DNA from 3 places in the Hansschlegelia sp. KR7-227 genome. Region 1 is predicted to be linked to each of the others. Evidence: predicted binding sites of a transcription regulator. Region 1 holds the regulator's gene; each other region holds the start of a gene.
The links. The regulator PhoB, encoded in region 1, activates phosphate uptake and scavenging genes when phosphate is short. The targets are predictions, from matches to a motif close to TGTCATNNANCTGTCAT.

Region 1 (4,225 bases):
TACGGCGCGGAGGCGCTGGCGATTATGCGCATCGAGAAGGGCCACGCCGCCGGCCCGGAGTTGAACGGCACGACCACCGCGGGCGATCTTGGCATGGGCCGCATGATGTCCAAGAAGAAGGACTTCATCGGCCGCACGCTCTCGGCGCGGGAGGGTCTCGTCGATCCGTCGCGACCGAGCCTCGTGGGCTTCCGCCCCGTCGACCGCTCGGCGCGGCTGCGCTCGGGCGCCCATTTCGTCGCGAAGGACGCCGAGGACATGGCGGCGAACGACCAGGGTTACATGACGTCGTCAGCCTATTCGCCGTCGAACGGTCACTGGGTCGGCCTGGGCTTCCTTGCCCGCGGGGCCGAGCGCATGGGCGAGATCGTCCGGGCGGTCGACCCTGTTCGCAACGAGGCGATCGACGTCGAAATCGTCTCCCCCGTCTTCGTCGACCCGGAAGGAGCGCGCCTGCGTGCCTGAGCCCCTGATCGCGCGCTCCGCGCTCCGCCCGCACGTCGCGACCGAGACGACGCCGTCCGGTCCGTCCGGCCTCATCCTGCGCGAGACAAGCGGCCTGACGCTCGCCCATGTCGCGGCGCTGCGCGGCCGGGAAGCCGAACTCGCCGAGGCCGTTCGCGCGGCCTACGGGATCGAGCTGCCGACGGCGCCCAAGCGGGCCGCGGCGGGCGACGTCGCCTTCGTCTGGGCCGGGCCCGGCAAGTGGCTGGCGACCTCCTCGGCGCCTGCGACCGACTTCTCCGTGCTGCCGGCCGCGGTGTCCGACCAGTCCGACGGCCGGACCGTCCTGTCGGTTTCGGGTCCTCGCGCCCGCGAAACGCTGGCGACGCTGATCCAGATCGATCTGCATCCGCGCGCCTTCGCTCCCGGAGACGCCGCGCTGACGCATGCGGCGTCGATCGCGATCCACCTTTGGCAGGTCGACGACGCGCCGACCTATGAGATCGCCTGCTTCCGCTCCTTCGCCGCCACTCTGTGGCGTTGGATCGTCCACGCCGGAAGGGCGCGGGACATCGACGCCCGGCTTGAGCCCTGACGGCGCGTCACGCCACGATCTTGAGGCCGGCGACGCCCGCCACGATCAGGCCGATGCAGGCGATGCGCGCGGCGGTGAGCGGATCGTCGAACAGGATCACGCCCGCGATCGCGGTTCCTGCCGCGCCGATCCCGACCCAGACCGCGTAGCCCGTGCCGAGCGGCAGCGTCCGCAAGGCGATCCCGAGCAGTGTGACGCTGATCGTGATGCACACCGCCGTCACCATGGACGGGACGAGCCGCGTCAGCCCCTCCGAATATTTCAGGCCGACGGACCAACCGATCTCCAGAAGCCCGGCGAGCACGAGGTAGAGCCAAGCCATGCGATGAGCCTTGTCGAGGGCGGGTGTGGGGAAGGGCGGCCGACAGGACATGCGCCCGCGGGAAAAGCGCGTTGCGCGCCGCGACGTCGACGCGCTTGGGGATAGCGCCGTCTTTCGCTAGCGTGTCCTAAAGTTTCCTGCGAGGAAAGATGGGCATGGCTCGAAAGTCCGCCCCGATGCGCGCCGCTGCCCATATCCCCGCCCCCGAGTCGGCCGACGCCTCGGAGCCCTCGGAGGACGAGGCCTATGTGACGGGGTCCGGCGCGCCGGCGGCGATCGAGCGCCGGACGCTCGAGCAGGCGATCGGGCTGCAGATCAGGCACCACCGCAAGACCATGGGATTGACGGTGGCCGAACTCGCGGGCGCCGCCAGCGTCTCGACCGGCATGCTGTCGAAGATCGAGAACGGGCAGATCTCGCCGTCGCTCACCACGCTGCAGACGCTGGCCGGCGCGCTCAACGTGCCGATCAGCCTGCTGTTCTCGGAGTTCGAGGAACGCCGCGACTGCTCCTACGTCGCGGCGGGGCAGGGCGTCGTCATCCAGCGCCGCGGCACCAAGGTCGGCCACAAATACGAGCTGCTCGGCCACATGCTCGGCGGCCCCGTGGCCTGCGAGCCCTATCTGATCACGCTGACCGAGGACGCAGCCCCCTACACCGCCTTCCAGCATGAGGGCACCGAGCTGATCTACATGCTGACCGGCGAAGTGGTCTACGCCCATGCCGGCAACAGCTATCACCTCAAGGCCGGCGATTCGCTGCTGTTCGATTCCGGCGCGCCCCATGGGCCGGAGCGGCTGGTCGTGAAGCCGATGACCTATCTCTCGATCATCATGTACGAGAAGGACTGACGCCCGTCAGGAGGCGCGGGCGAAGGTCTCGTCGAAGGAGTAGCCCGAGCCGCGCACCGTGCGGATCGGATCCGGCTTGCGGCCGCGGTTGATGGCCTTGCGCAGCCGGCCGACATGCACGTCGACCGTCCGCTCGTCGATGTAGACGTCGCGGCCCCACACCCCGTCGAGCAGCTGTTCGCGGGTGAACACGCGGCCGGCCGACTGCATCAGGAACTCGAGCAGCCGGAACTCGGTCGGGCCGAGATGGACCTCGCGGGCCTGGCGGCGGACGCGGCGGTTCTCGCGGTCGAGCTCGATGTCGCCGGCTTTCAGCGTGCGGGACACATGCTCGGGCTTGGACCGGCGCAGCAGCGCGCGGACGCGGGCGAGCAGCTCCGGCACCGAGAAGGGCTTCACCACGTAGTCGTCCGCGCCCGTGGCGAGACCGCGGATGCGCTCCCCCTCTTCGCCGCGGGCGGTCAGCATGATGATGGGCAGACGTTCGGTCTCCGGCCGTGCGCGCAAGCGGCGGCAGAGCTCGATCCCGGAGACGCCCGGGAGCATCCAGTCGAGCAGCAGGAGGTCGGGCGCGCTTTCCTGCAGCCGCATGTCGGCCTCGTCGCCGCGGCCGACCGAGTCGACCTCGTAGCCTTCCGCTTCGAGGTTGTAGCGAAGCAGCGTCGTGAGCGGCTCCTCGTCCTCGACGATCATGACGCGCGGGTTCATGGCGGCGGCCTCAGCGTTGACCGAACTCGATGGTGGTCGTGCTCGTCAGGTCCTGCTTCGGCCGTTCGTCGGTGAGAGAGACGCCATTCACCAGGTAGTACACCGTCTCCGCGACGTTGGTCGCGTGATCGCCGATGCGCTCGATGTTCTTCGCGCAGAACAGCAGATGCGTGCAGAAGCCGATGTTGCGCGGATCCTCCATCATGTAGGTCAGGAGCTCGCGGAACAGCGAATTGTAGAGCGCGTCGATGTCGCCGTCGCGGTTCCAGACCTCGATCGCGCGGGCCTCGTCGCGGCGGGTGTAGGCGTCGAGCACGTCCTTGAGCTGGCCGAGCGTGAGGTCGGCGATGTGGGCGACGCCGCCGGCGAGTTTGGGCGGCTGAAGCTGCCCGTCGAGCGCGACCACACGCTTGGCGATGTTCTTGGCGAGATCGCCGATGCGTTCGAGGTCGTTCGCGATGCGGAGCGCGGCGACCACCTCCCGGAGGTCGACCGCGACCGGCGCTCGGCGCGCGATGGTGCGGATCGCGCCGTCCTCGATGTCATGCTGCAGCCGGTCGATCGAGCGGTCCCACTCGATGACGCGACGCGCCAGCGGCGTGTCGCGCTGGAGCAGCGCGTCGACCGATTCGGCGACCAGCTTCTCGCAGAGGCCGCCCATCTCGGCGAGCTTGTCGCCGAGCTCCTTCAGGTCCGCGTCGAACGACGAGACGATGTGATCCGTCATGGATTTGGTGCTCTCATCCGTCACGTTGAAGCCCACTCGCTTCAGGAACTCAGCCGAAGCGGCCCGTGATGTAGTCCTGCGTTCGTCTGTCATTTGGGCTCATGAAGATCTGCTCGGTTTCGCCGAATTCGACGAGTTCGCCGAGATACATGAACGCGGTGTACTCGGAGGTGCGCGACGCCTGCTGCATGTTGTGCGTGACGATCGCGATGGTGTAGTCGGCCTTGAGCTCGTCGATCAGCTCTTCGATCTTCGCCGTCGAGATCGGATCGAGCGCCGAGCAGGGCTCGTCGAGCAGAATGACCTCCGGCCGCACCGCGATCGTGCGGGCGATGCAGAGCCGCTGCTGCTGGCCGCCGGAGAGCGACAGGCCGCTCGCGTCGAGCTTGTCCTTGGCCTCGGTCCAAAGCGCGGCGCGGCGCAGCGCCTGCTCGACCCGGCCGTCGAGCTCCGATTTGGGGAGCTTCTCGTAGAGCTGCACTCCGAAGGCGATGTTGTCGTAGATCGACATCGGGAACGGCGTCGGCTTCTGAAACACCATGCCGACGCGGGCGCGCAGCAGGTTCAGATCGATCTTC
Region 2 (4,225 bases), on a different contig from region 1:
GTCGATCGTAGGATTGCCGCAGAGCAGGAAGATCTCCCACTTGAAGCGGGTCGCCGCATGGTCGTCCCGGTCCTCGGAGAGCTCGATGATGTGCCCGCTCGGGTTGGGGACGCGCGGGTTGGCCTTGGCGCTGCCGGCGTCCGGCACGATCGAGGTCCGCGCCGTGTTGTTGGTCATCGTGAGATAGACCTTGCCGTTCACGGGGTTCGGCTGGCAGTCCTCCGGCCGGTCCATGGCGGTCGCGCCGACCAGGTCGGCGGCGAGGCGGGTCTTGATCAGGATCTCGCCCTGGCTGTCGAACTTGCCCTTCAGGGCGGGGTTCGTCATCGTGAGCGGGATCCACTCGCCGGTGTTGTCGTCGTGGAATTTCGCGACGTAGAGCGTGCCGGTGTCGAGCAGATCGAAGTTGTCGCGCCGGTTGCCCGGGTTGTAGCGGCCCTTCGAGATGAACTTGTAGACATAGTCGAACTGCTGGTCGTCGCCGGTGTAGACCACGACGCGGCTGTCCTTCGACAGGATGCAGGTCGCCGCTTCATGCTTGGCGCGGCCGAGCATGGTGCGCTTCTTCGGCACGAAGGTCGGATCGAACGGGTCGATCTCCACCACCCAGCCGAAGCGGTTCGGCTCGTTCGGCTCCTTCGCCACGTCGAAGCGGTCGTAGAACGCCTCCCAGGCCCGTCCGCTCGCGCCGCCGGTCACGCCGTAGCGCTGGTGCGCCGCCTTCAGCTCGGCGTCGGGGTTCTGGTCGTTGTTGGCGAAGTACTGGTTGAAGTTCTCCTCGCAGGTCAGCCACGTGCCCCACGGCGTCTTGCCGCCGGAGCAGTTGTTGAGCATGCCGAGGACCTTCGTGCCGTTCTTGTCGGCGGAGGTCTTCATCAGGTCGTGGCCCGCGGCCGGACCCGTGATCTCCATCTCGGTCTCGCCGGTGATGCGCCGGTTGTACTTGGAGCCGCGGATATAGGACCAGACTTCGCCCTCGAGCCGGATCTCCACGACCGAGCCGCCATGCGCGGCGATCTCGATGTCGGCCTGGTTCTTGTTCCGGCCGGGCTGGTAGCTCCGGAACATGTCCTCGCCGGACGTGTACTCATGGTTGACGCAGAGCAGCGCGCGACGCTCGCCCGCGAGCGGGAAGTAGCCGACGAAGTCGCAGTTGTAGCCGAACTGGCCGCGCTGCTTCTCCGGCGTCTGGGCGTTGGCGTTGAAGGGCGCGACGTCGTCGAACAGCGGGTCGCCCCACTTGATCAAAGCGCGCTGGCGGTAGCCCTTCGGAACGATGACCTTGTCGGCGGTGGAGGGCTTGATGGGCTCGAAGGCGAGGCCGTCGAGCGTGGCGGCTTCCGCCTCATTGGATGCGAAGGGCGCGAAGGTCGCGGTCGTCATCAGCACAGGCACGGCGGCCGCCGCGCCCTTCAGGAAGGACCGGCGCGCCATGTTGCGCGACACGATGTCCGTGAAGCTCTCGTTCTGCGGGCGCTCGCCGGGCGCGGCGTGCAGACCCGGCCGGTCGATGCCGAGCGCCTCGTCGTCAAGACCATCGATCGCGGCGTCGCGCCGATCGAGCATGTTGCCCTCTGACATGATTTCCCCGTCGCCTGCATTGGAGTTGGAACGGCTCCAATTACGGCGGCAGCCATGTCAGTCGCTTGACGGGTGGATGACGGTTTTGTTGCGCCGGCTTTGGCGGCGTCAGCGCCCGGTCCAGCGCGGCGCGCGCTTCTCGAGGAAGGCGGCCGCGCCCTCGGCGTGGTCGGGGGCGGCGCCGGCCTCGGACTGCAGCCGCCGTTCGAGCGCGATCTGCTCCTCGAAGCCGTTGCGCGCCGACGCGCGGAACGCCTCTTTGGCGAGCGCGATCGCGCTCGACGACTGGGAGGCGAGGGTCGCCGCGACGGCGAGCGCCTCGTCGAGCAGGGCGTCGTCGTCGACGACCTTCCAGATCAGGCCCCAGGCGAGCGCCGTCTCCGCCGGCAGCGGCTCGCCGAGCAGGCAGAGCGCTTTTGCGCGCGCTTCCCCGATCAGGCGCGGCAGGGTCCAGGTCCCGCCGACGTCGGGGATGAGGCCGAGCCGCCCGAAGGCCTCGACGAAGCTCGCGGAGCGGCCGGCGATCACGATGTCGGCGAGCAGCGCGAAATTGGCGCCGGCGCCCGCCGCGACCCCGTTCACCGCGGCGACCACCGGCAGCGGACAGGCGCGCAGCTTGGCGATGACCGGCTCGTAGGCCGTCTCGAGCATGCGCCCGACGTCGCGCTCCGAGGGCGGCAGGCTCGCGAAGGCGACGATGTCCTGCCCCGAGCAGAAACCTCGGCCGGCGCCCGTGAACACGATCGCCCGCGCCTCCCGGTCCGCGACGGTCGAATCGAGCGCCCCGCCGATCGCGGCGAGCAGGTCCGGCGTGAAGGCGTTGATGCGCTCGGGCCGGTTCAGCGTCATCAGCGCGACCGGCCCGCGCCGCTCGACGAGAAGGGGGGCTTCGCTCATGGACGGCTCTCCGGCGGCGCAGGCGCGCATTCAGAGCGCCGTTCCGACGGACGTGCAAGCGCGCGTCCGTCGGATGCCCGCCCCGCCCGACGGCCGGGCGCGGCCCCCTCCCAGGATCAGCGCAGCGCGCGCTCGAGGACGCGGGCGAGGCGGCCGGAGAAGGCCTTCGGGTCGGCCGGGCGTTCGCCGTCGAGGATCTTGGCCTCGTCGAACAGCAGGGCCACCGCGTCTTCGCGGAAGCCAGCCTCCTCCGCGCCGACCTTGGCCAGCGCCGTCACCAGCGCGTGGGTTGGGTTGATCTCCAGCACCGGCTTCGAGCCGGCCCCCGCGCGGCCCGCGCTCGCCATGATTTTTTCGAGCTGGCGGTCCGGCCCATGATCGGGAGCGACGAGGCACACCGCGCTTTCGGTCAGGCGATCCGAGGCGCGCACGTCCGACGCCTGGTCGCCGAGCGTGGCCTTGGCGAAGGCGATGAAGTCCGCGACCGCCTCGCTGGTCTCCGGCGCCGGCTTATCCTCCGCGTCTTCCGCCTTGATCAGCGCGAGGTCGGCGGCGCCCTGGCTCACCGACTTGAACGGCTTGCCCTCGAAGCCCTGGACGGTCGTTGTCCAGAACGAGTCGACCGGGTCGGACAGCAGCAGCACCTCGACGCCGCGGGCGCGGAAGCCCTCGAGATGCGGCGAGGCCTTGAGCTGGTCGGGGTTGCCGCCGGCGAGGTAGTAGATTGCCGTCTGGTTCTCCTTCATGTCGGCGACGTAGGACTTCAGCGACCGCCAGCCTTCGCCCGACGCCGTCGAGCGGAACCGGGCGAGCGCCAGAAGCTGGGCCTGCTTTTCGTAGTCCTCGTAGACGCCCTCCTTGAGGACCTGGCCAAAGGCCTCCCACACCGTCTCGAAGGTCGCAGGATCGTTCTCGGCGAGCTTCTCGAGATCGCCGATCACGCGGTTGGTCAGGCCCTTCCGGATCGCCGCCAGGATCGGGCTCTGCTGGATCATCTCGCGCGAGACGTTGAGCGGCAGGTCCGCGGAGTCGACCAGTCCCCGCACGAAGCGCAGATAGCGCGGCAGCAGCTCGGCGTCGTCGGTGATGAAGACCCTCTTCACGTAGAGCTTCAGCCGGCCCTTGCGCTCGGGATCGAACATGTCGAAGGGCTGCGTCGAAGGCACGAAGGCAAGCGCCGTGTATTCGTGCCTTCCTTCAGCGCGGTAGTGGATCGTCATCGCCGGCTCGTCGAACTGGCCGGCGGCGCTGCGGTAGAAGTCGGCGTATTCCTCCTTCGAGATCTCCGATTTCGGCCGCGTCCAGAGCGCGGCGCCGTCGGCGATCTCGGCGGGCTCGTCGCCGGGCTTCTCGACCAGCGAGATCGGCACCGGCACATGGCCGGACTGCGCCTTGACGATGCGCTCCAGCGTCCAGCGCTCGGCGTAGGACTTCGACTCCTCGTTCAGATGCAGCGTCACGCGCGTGCCGCGCGCGGGCGCGTCGGCGAGGTCGACGGCCGAGACCGAGAACGTGCCCTGTCCGTCCGACGACCACAGCGTCGCCGCGTCGGAGCCCGCGCGGCGCGAGACGACGTCGACGCGATCGGCGACCATGAAGGCGGAGTAGAAGCCGACGCCGAACTGGCCGATGAGCTGCGCGCTCTCCTTGCCCTGCGCCGCCTCGACGCGCTCGACGAAGGCTTTCGTGCCGGAGCGGGCGATGGTGCCGAGCGCCTCGACCATCTCGTCGGCGCTCATGCCGACGC
Region 3 (4,225 bases), on a different contig from region 1:
CGCGTGCGCGCGCGGTGGCGCGTTCTCGACGTCGACCGCAACCGTTCGGTCGGACCGTTCGATCCGTCGCTCGCGATCGAGCCGGGCCGGTCGGTCGATCTTGTCGTCGGCGCCGCACGCCAGGACACCCGCAACGCGGATTACGGACACGCCGGCGGACCGGTCACCTTCAACTGCACGGGCGCGCCGTCCGTCGAGCCCGATTTCGACCTGACCTCCATCCCTTATGGCGGTCTCGCGACCGTCGCCGCGATCGTGAACGGGGGAAAGCCTCTGGCCGTGCCTAAAGCCGGCGTCGTGATCAAGGTGACGGCGACCAACCACGCCGCCACGCGGCGGCTGACGGTCCGTCCGAACTATGTCGGGCCGTTCGGCGAGGCGCCGTTCCGGGTCGCGATCTGCCCGGCGGCGATGACGAACGCCGCCTGCCTGAAATCAACCGCGCAGACGCTGTCGTTCTCCGCGGTCAAGAGCCGGCCGGCGTCCTTCAAGATAGCCGTGCGCCCGCCGACCAAGGCGCTGAACGACGCCGCGCGGCGCCGGGTGGTCGACGCGGTCTTCGAGCAGGACGACCCGGATTTCGGCCCGCTGATCGTCGGCGCCGCATCCTCCGACGTCCGCATGAAATGACGGCTCAGTCGATCCGCTTCATGCCCTCGCGGAAGCGGCGGCCGTTCGCGACGTAGCGGCCGGCGCCGCCGAGCTGGCGGATCTCGAATTCCGGGCCCAGCGTCTTCACGGCCTTCGCGGGCGATCCCAGGATCATCGAGTAATCCGGGAACTCCTTGCCCTCGGTCACGAGCGCCCCGGCGCCGACCAGGCAGAACCGGCCGATCTTCGCGCCGTTCAGCACCGTGGCGCCCATGCCGATCAGGCTGCAGTCGCCGACGGTGCAGCCATGCACGATCGCGCCATGGCCGAGCGACACGTCCTGCCCGAGGACAAGCGGAAAGCCCGGATCGGTGTGGAGCACGCAGCCGTCCTGCACGTTGGAGCGCCGGCCGATCGTGATCGACTCGTTGTCTCCCCGCAGGACCGAGCCGAACCAGACGCTCGAATCCTCCTCGAGGATCACGTGTCCGACCACGACCGCCGACTCCGCGACGAAGAAGCGGCCGTTCGCCGGCGTCTGCGGGCTCACCCCGTCGAGCGAATAGAGCGCCAAATCGCATCCCCCGGTTTCGTCCGTCGGCACGGCGGGACGCGAGCGCCCGGCCGTCCGTTCGAACCTGCTTGCGCGCGGAAATTCCAAGCGCGCCTAGGCGTTCGTTCGTCTGTGGAGGGGCTTAAAGAGCCCCTGGCGCCTTGGCAAGCTCGCCAAACGGACGGACCGCAGCGCGCGTCCCGTCGGCGCCGGGCGGCCGTCCCCCGTCGTTGACGCTCCGCGTCACGCCGCCGTCATGGCGCCGTTGCCTGTGGGCCGTAACTGGAAGCGTTCCAGGGGAAGAGGACGGGCCATGTCGGGGAACTTCAAAGACGAAGGACGGCCTTCGGGGGCCATGATCTCGCGGCGGGCGGCGCTGCAGTTGACCGTCGCGGCGGGCGTGTCCGCGACGTCCGTCACGCTCGCCGTCACCGACCCCGCGCGAGCGGCCGAAGCCGGCGCGTTCCTGCACGGCGTCGCGAGCGGCGATCCGCAGCGCGACCGGGTGATCATCTGGACGCGCGTGACCAAGCCCAACGCCTCCACGGCCATTCCTGTGGAATGGGCGGTCGCCGAGGATGAGGGCATGAAGCGCGTGGTCAGGAGCGGCAAGGCGCTGGCGCGGCCCGCCCGCGACTTCACCGTGAAGATCGACGTCGACGGGCTGAAGCCCGGCGCGACCTACTACTACCGCTTCGAGGCCGTCGGCGGCGCCTCGCCGGTCGGCCGCACGCGCACGCTCCCCGAAGACGGCGTCCGCAAGCTGAAATTCGCGGTGCTGTCGTGCTCGAACTTCGAACTCGGCTACTTCAACGTCTACCGCGAAGCCGCAAAGCACGACGATCTCGACGCCGTGCTGCACCTTGGCGACTACATCTACGAATATGCGCCGGGGCCCGGCGGCTACACCTCGCCGGCGGCAGCGCTCGGGCTGGTCCCCAAGCCGCGCGACTCAAAGCTGCTCCCGAAGGATGAGATCGTCCTGCTCGATCAGTACCGGGCGCGCCACGCGCTCTACAAGACCGACTCCGATTTGCAGAAGATCCACCGCGAGAACGTCTTCATCAACATTTGGGACGACCACGAAGTCACCAACGACGCGTGGAAACACGGCGCGGAGAACCACCAGCCGGAGACGGAAGGAAGCTGGCGGGCGCGCAAGACAGCCGGCATCCGCGCCTTCTACGAATGGCTGCCGATCCGCGAGCCCGAAGATCGCGACATCGTCGACCCCGCGACGGGCGCCCCCGAGCACCTCTACCGCGTGTTCGATTTCGGCGCGCTCGCCCGCCTCGTCATGATCGACACGCGCCAGGCCGGCCGCAACCAGCAGCTCCCCGTCGACCGGATGGTCGCCGCCTATGCCGGCCAGCCGCCCGAAGGACCGTTCCCGGTCGACGTTAATCCGAACGGCTCGACGCGCACTTTGATGGGCAAGGCGCAGGAGGACTGGTTCGCGGCCAGGATCGCCGAGTCGACGCAGACCTGGCAGCTGATCGGCAACCAGGTGCTGATGTTCTATCAGAACGCCCCGGACCTCGCGGGATCGCGGGTGCTGAGCGCGGCGCAGAAGGCCGGGTTCAACGGCGTGATCGACCAGTTGTTCGGCGCGGGCTTCTCGGCCCAGCTCGGTCAGCTCGGCGCGGCCGGCCTGCCCTTCCCGCTCGCGGCCGACGCCTGGACCGGCTACCCCTCGGCGCGGATCGAGATGCTCAAGACGCTCGCGACGGCGAAGAACCCGGTGGTCCTCACGGGCGACTCCCACAACGCCTGGACCGCCCACCTCAACCTGCCGACGGCGAAGGGGCTGGAGCGGGTCGGCGTCGAGTTCGGCGGCTCCTCGGTCAGCTCGCCGGGCTTCGAGCAATATCTGTTGGGCGTCCCGCCGGAAGCCGTCTCGGGCGTGCTGGTGGACTCCAGCCGGAGGAAGTCGCCGAGCGACCGGCTGATCTACTCCGAGCAGAGCAAGCGCGGCTACATGCTCGTGCAGGTGACGCCGGCGGCGGTCACCGTCGACCACGTCTTCGTGTCGACGGTCTTCACCAAGGGCTACACGACCGAGGCCAAGCGCTTCCGCGTGCCGGTCAACGTCAAGCGCGCGACCACGCCGGTCGCGTGATCGTCCTTCCGGCGCGGCACCCCCGCGGCCCCGGTCGCGCCGCGGGGTCTCACGCGTCGCCGTCACATGAAAGCCGCGAGCGCGGCTGCGCCGATCACCAGGCTCCAGCCGCCGGAAACGACGGTGCCGACGAAGGCGATGGGCGTGGAGCGCGGACGGGCCGGACCGAACAGCAAAGCGCGCGCCAGGATGTAGGCCGCGCCGAGCGTCACCACAGGCACGGCCGCGACCGCCGTGATGCTGCGCTCGCGCAGCAGGCCGAAATGCGCGGGACGGCCGGTCACGGCCTCGAAGCCCGACGCCGCGGCGCCCGAGATCGAGAAGCCGAGCGCGACGGTCAGGGCGCCGGAGACGAGGGACATGGCGGCAACCTCCTGCTGACCGTCAGCAAGAGGCGGGCCGTCCCGGTCTGGCGCGCTATCACTCGAGATCGGTTTCCAGGATCGCCATCTGGAAGTTGTAGGAGAGGTCGTCGTCTTCGTCGTCCCGGAACAGGACGCCCACGAACTCCTCGCCGAGATAGACCTCCGCCGAATCGTCCTTGCGAGGGCGCGCGACCACCCGGATCGTCTGGTTCTGAAAGAGCTTGCGCATGTAGCTCTGCACGCGGTCGAGTTCGCGTTTTTCCAACGTCGGCTCCTCAGGCGAAGATGTGTGTGGTGCGGCAAGATAGGGCGCGCCGCTCGTGCGGCCCGTCCGCCCGCGCGATGCGCGGCTCCGGCGCAGGGCTTGCCACGGCTCCGGGCGGGAGGCAACCCGACCGGCGACGCGTCACTACTCCGCGGCGGCCCGCTCCTCCGGCTTTCGTTCGGGCGCGGCGAGCAGCGGCCGCTCGGGCGGGCCTTCGAGCGCGCCGCTGCCGACGCGGGTCAAAGTGAGGACGGCGCGCAGGCCGGGCGCGTTGTCCTCGAGCGTCAGCGCGCCGCCATGGAGCCGCGCCACCGCGGCGGCGAGCGCCAGTC

Region 2: a site for PhoB is predicted at 1,647-1,663, ahead of ACO2RJ_RS07765 (PhoX family protein). Genes of this name have one in related genera too.
Region 3: a site for PhoB is predicted at 1,386-1,402, ahead of ACO2RJ_RS08110 (alkaline phosphatase D family protein). Genes of this name have one in related genera too.

Annotation. Positions count from the first base shown of each region.
Region 1 is NZ_JBMSEA010000003.1:94,760-98,984, reverse strand. Features, by position in the region: gene ACO2RJ_RS17960 (sarcosine oxidase subunit alpha family protein) at 1-465, shown strand, start outside; gene ACO2RJ_RS17955 (sarcosine oxidase subunit gamma) at 458-1,039, shown strand; gene ACO2RJ_RS17950 (DMT family transporter) at 1,047-1,361, opposite strand; gene ACO2RJ_RS17945 (helix-turn-helix domain-containing protein) at 1,517-2,212, shown strand; gene phoB (phosphate regulon transcriptional regulator PhoB) at 2,219-2,920, opposite strand; gene phoU (phosphate signaling complex protein PhoU) at 2,931-3,647, opposite strand; gene pstB (phosphate ABC transporter ATP-binding protein PstB) at 3,697-4,225, opposite strand, start outside.
Region 2 is NZ_JBMSEA010000001.1:1,657,339-1,661,563, reverse strand. Features, by position in the region: gene ACO2RJ_RS07765 (PhoX family protein) at 1-1,581, opposite strand, end outside; gene ACO2RJ_RS07760 (enoyl-CoA hydratase-related protein) at 1,690-2,478, opposite strand; gene htpG (molecular chaperone HtpG) at 2,595-4,225, opposite strand, start outside.
Region 3 is NZ_JBMSEA010000001.1:1,735,388-1,739,612, forward strand. Features, by position in the region: gene ACO2RJ_RS08100 (hypothetical protein) at 1-630, shown strand, start outside; gene ACO2RJ_RS08105 (gamma carbonic anhydrase family protein) at 635-1,165, opposite strand; gene ACO2RJ_RS08110 (alkaline phosphatase D family protein) at 1,500-3,263, shown strand; gene ACO2RJ_RS08115 (DUF6949 family protein) at 3,326-3,625, opposite strand; gene ACO2RJ_RS08120 (DUF3126 family protein) at 3,684-3,893, opposite strand; gene ACO2RJ_RS08125 (sensor histidine kinase) at 4,038-4,225, opposite strand, start outside.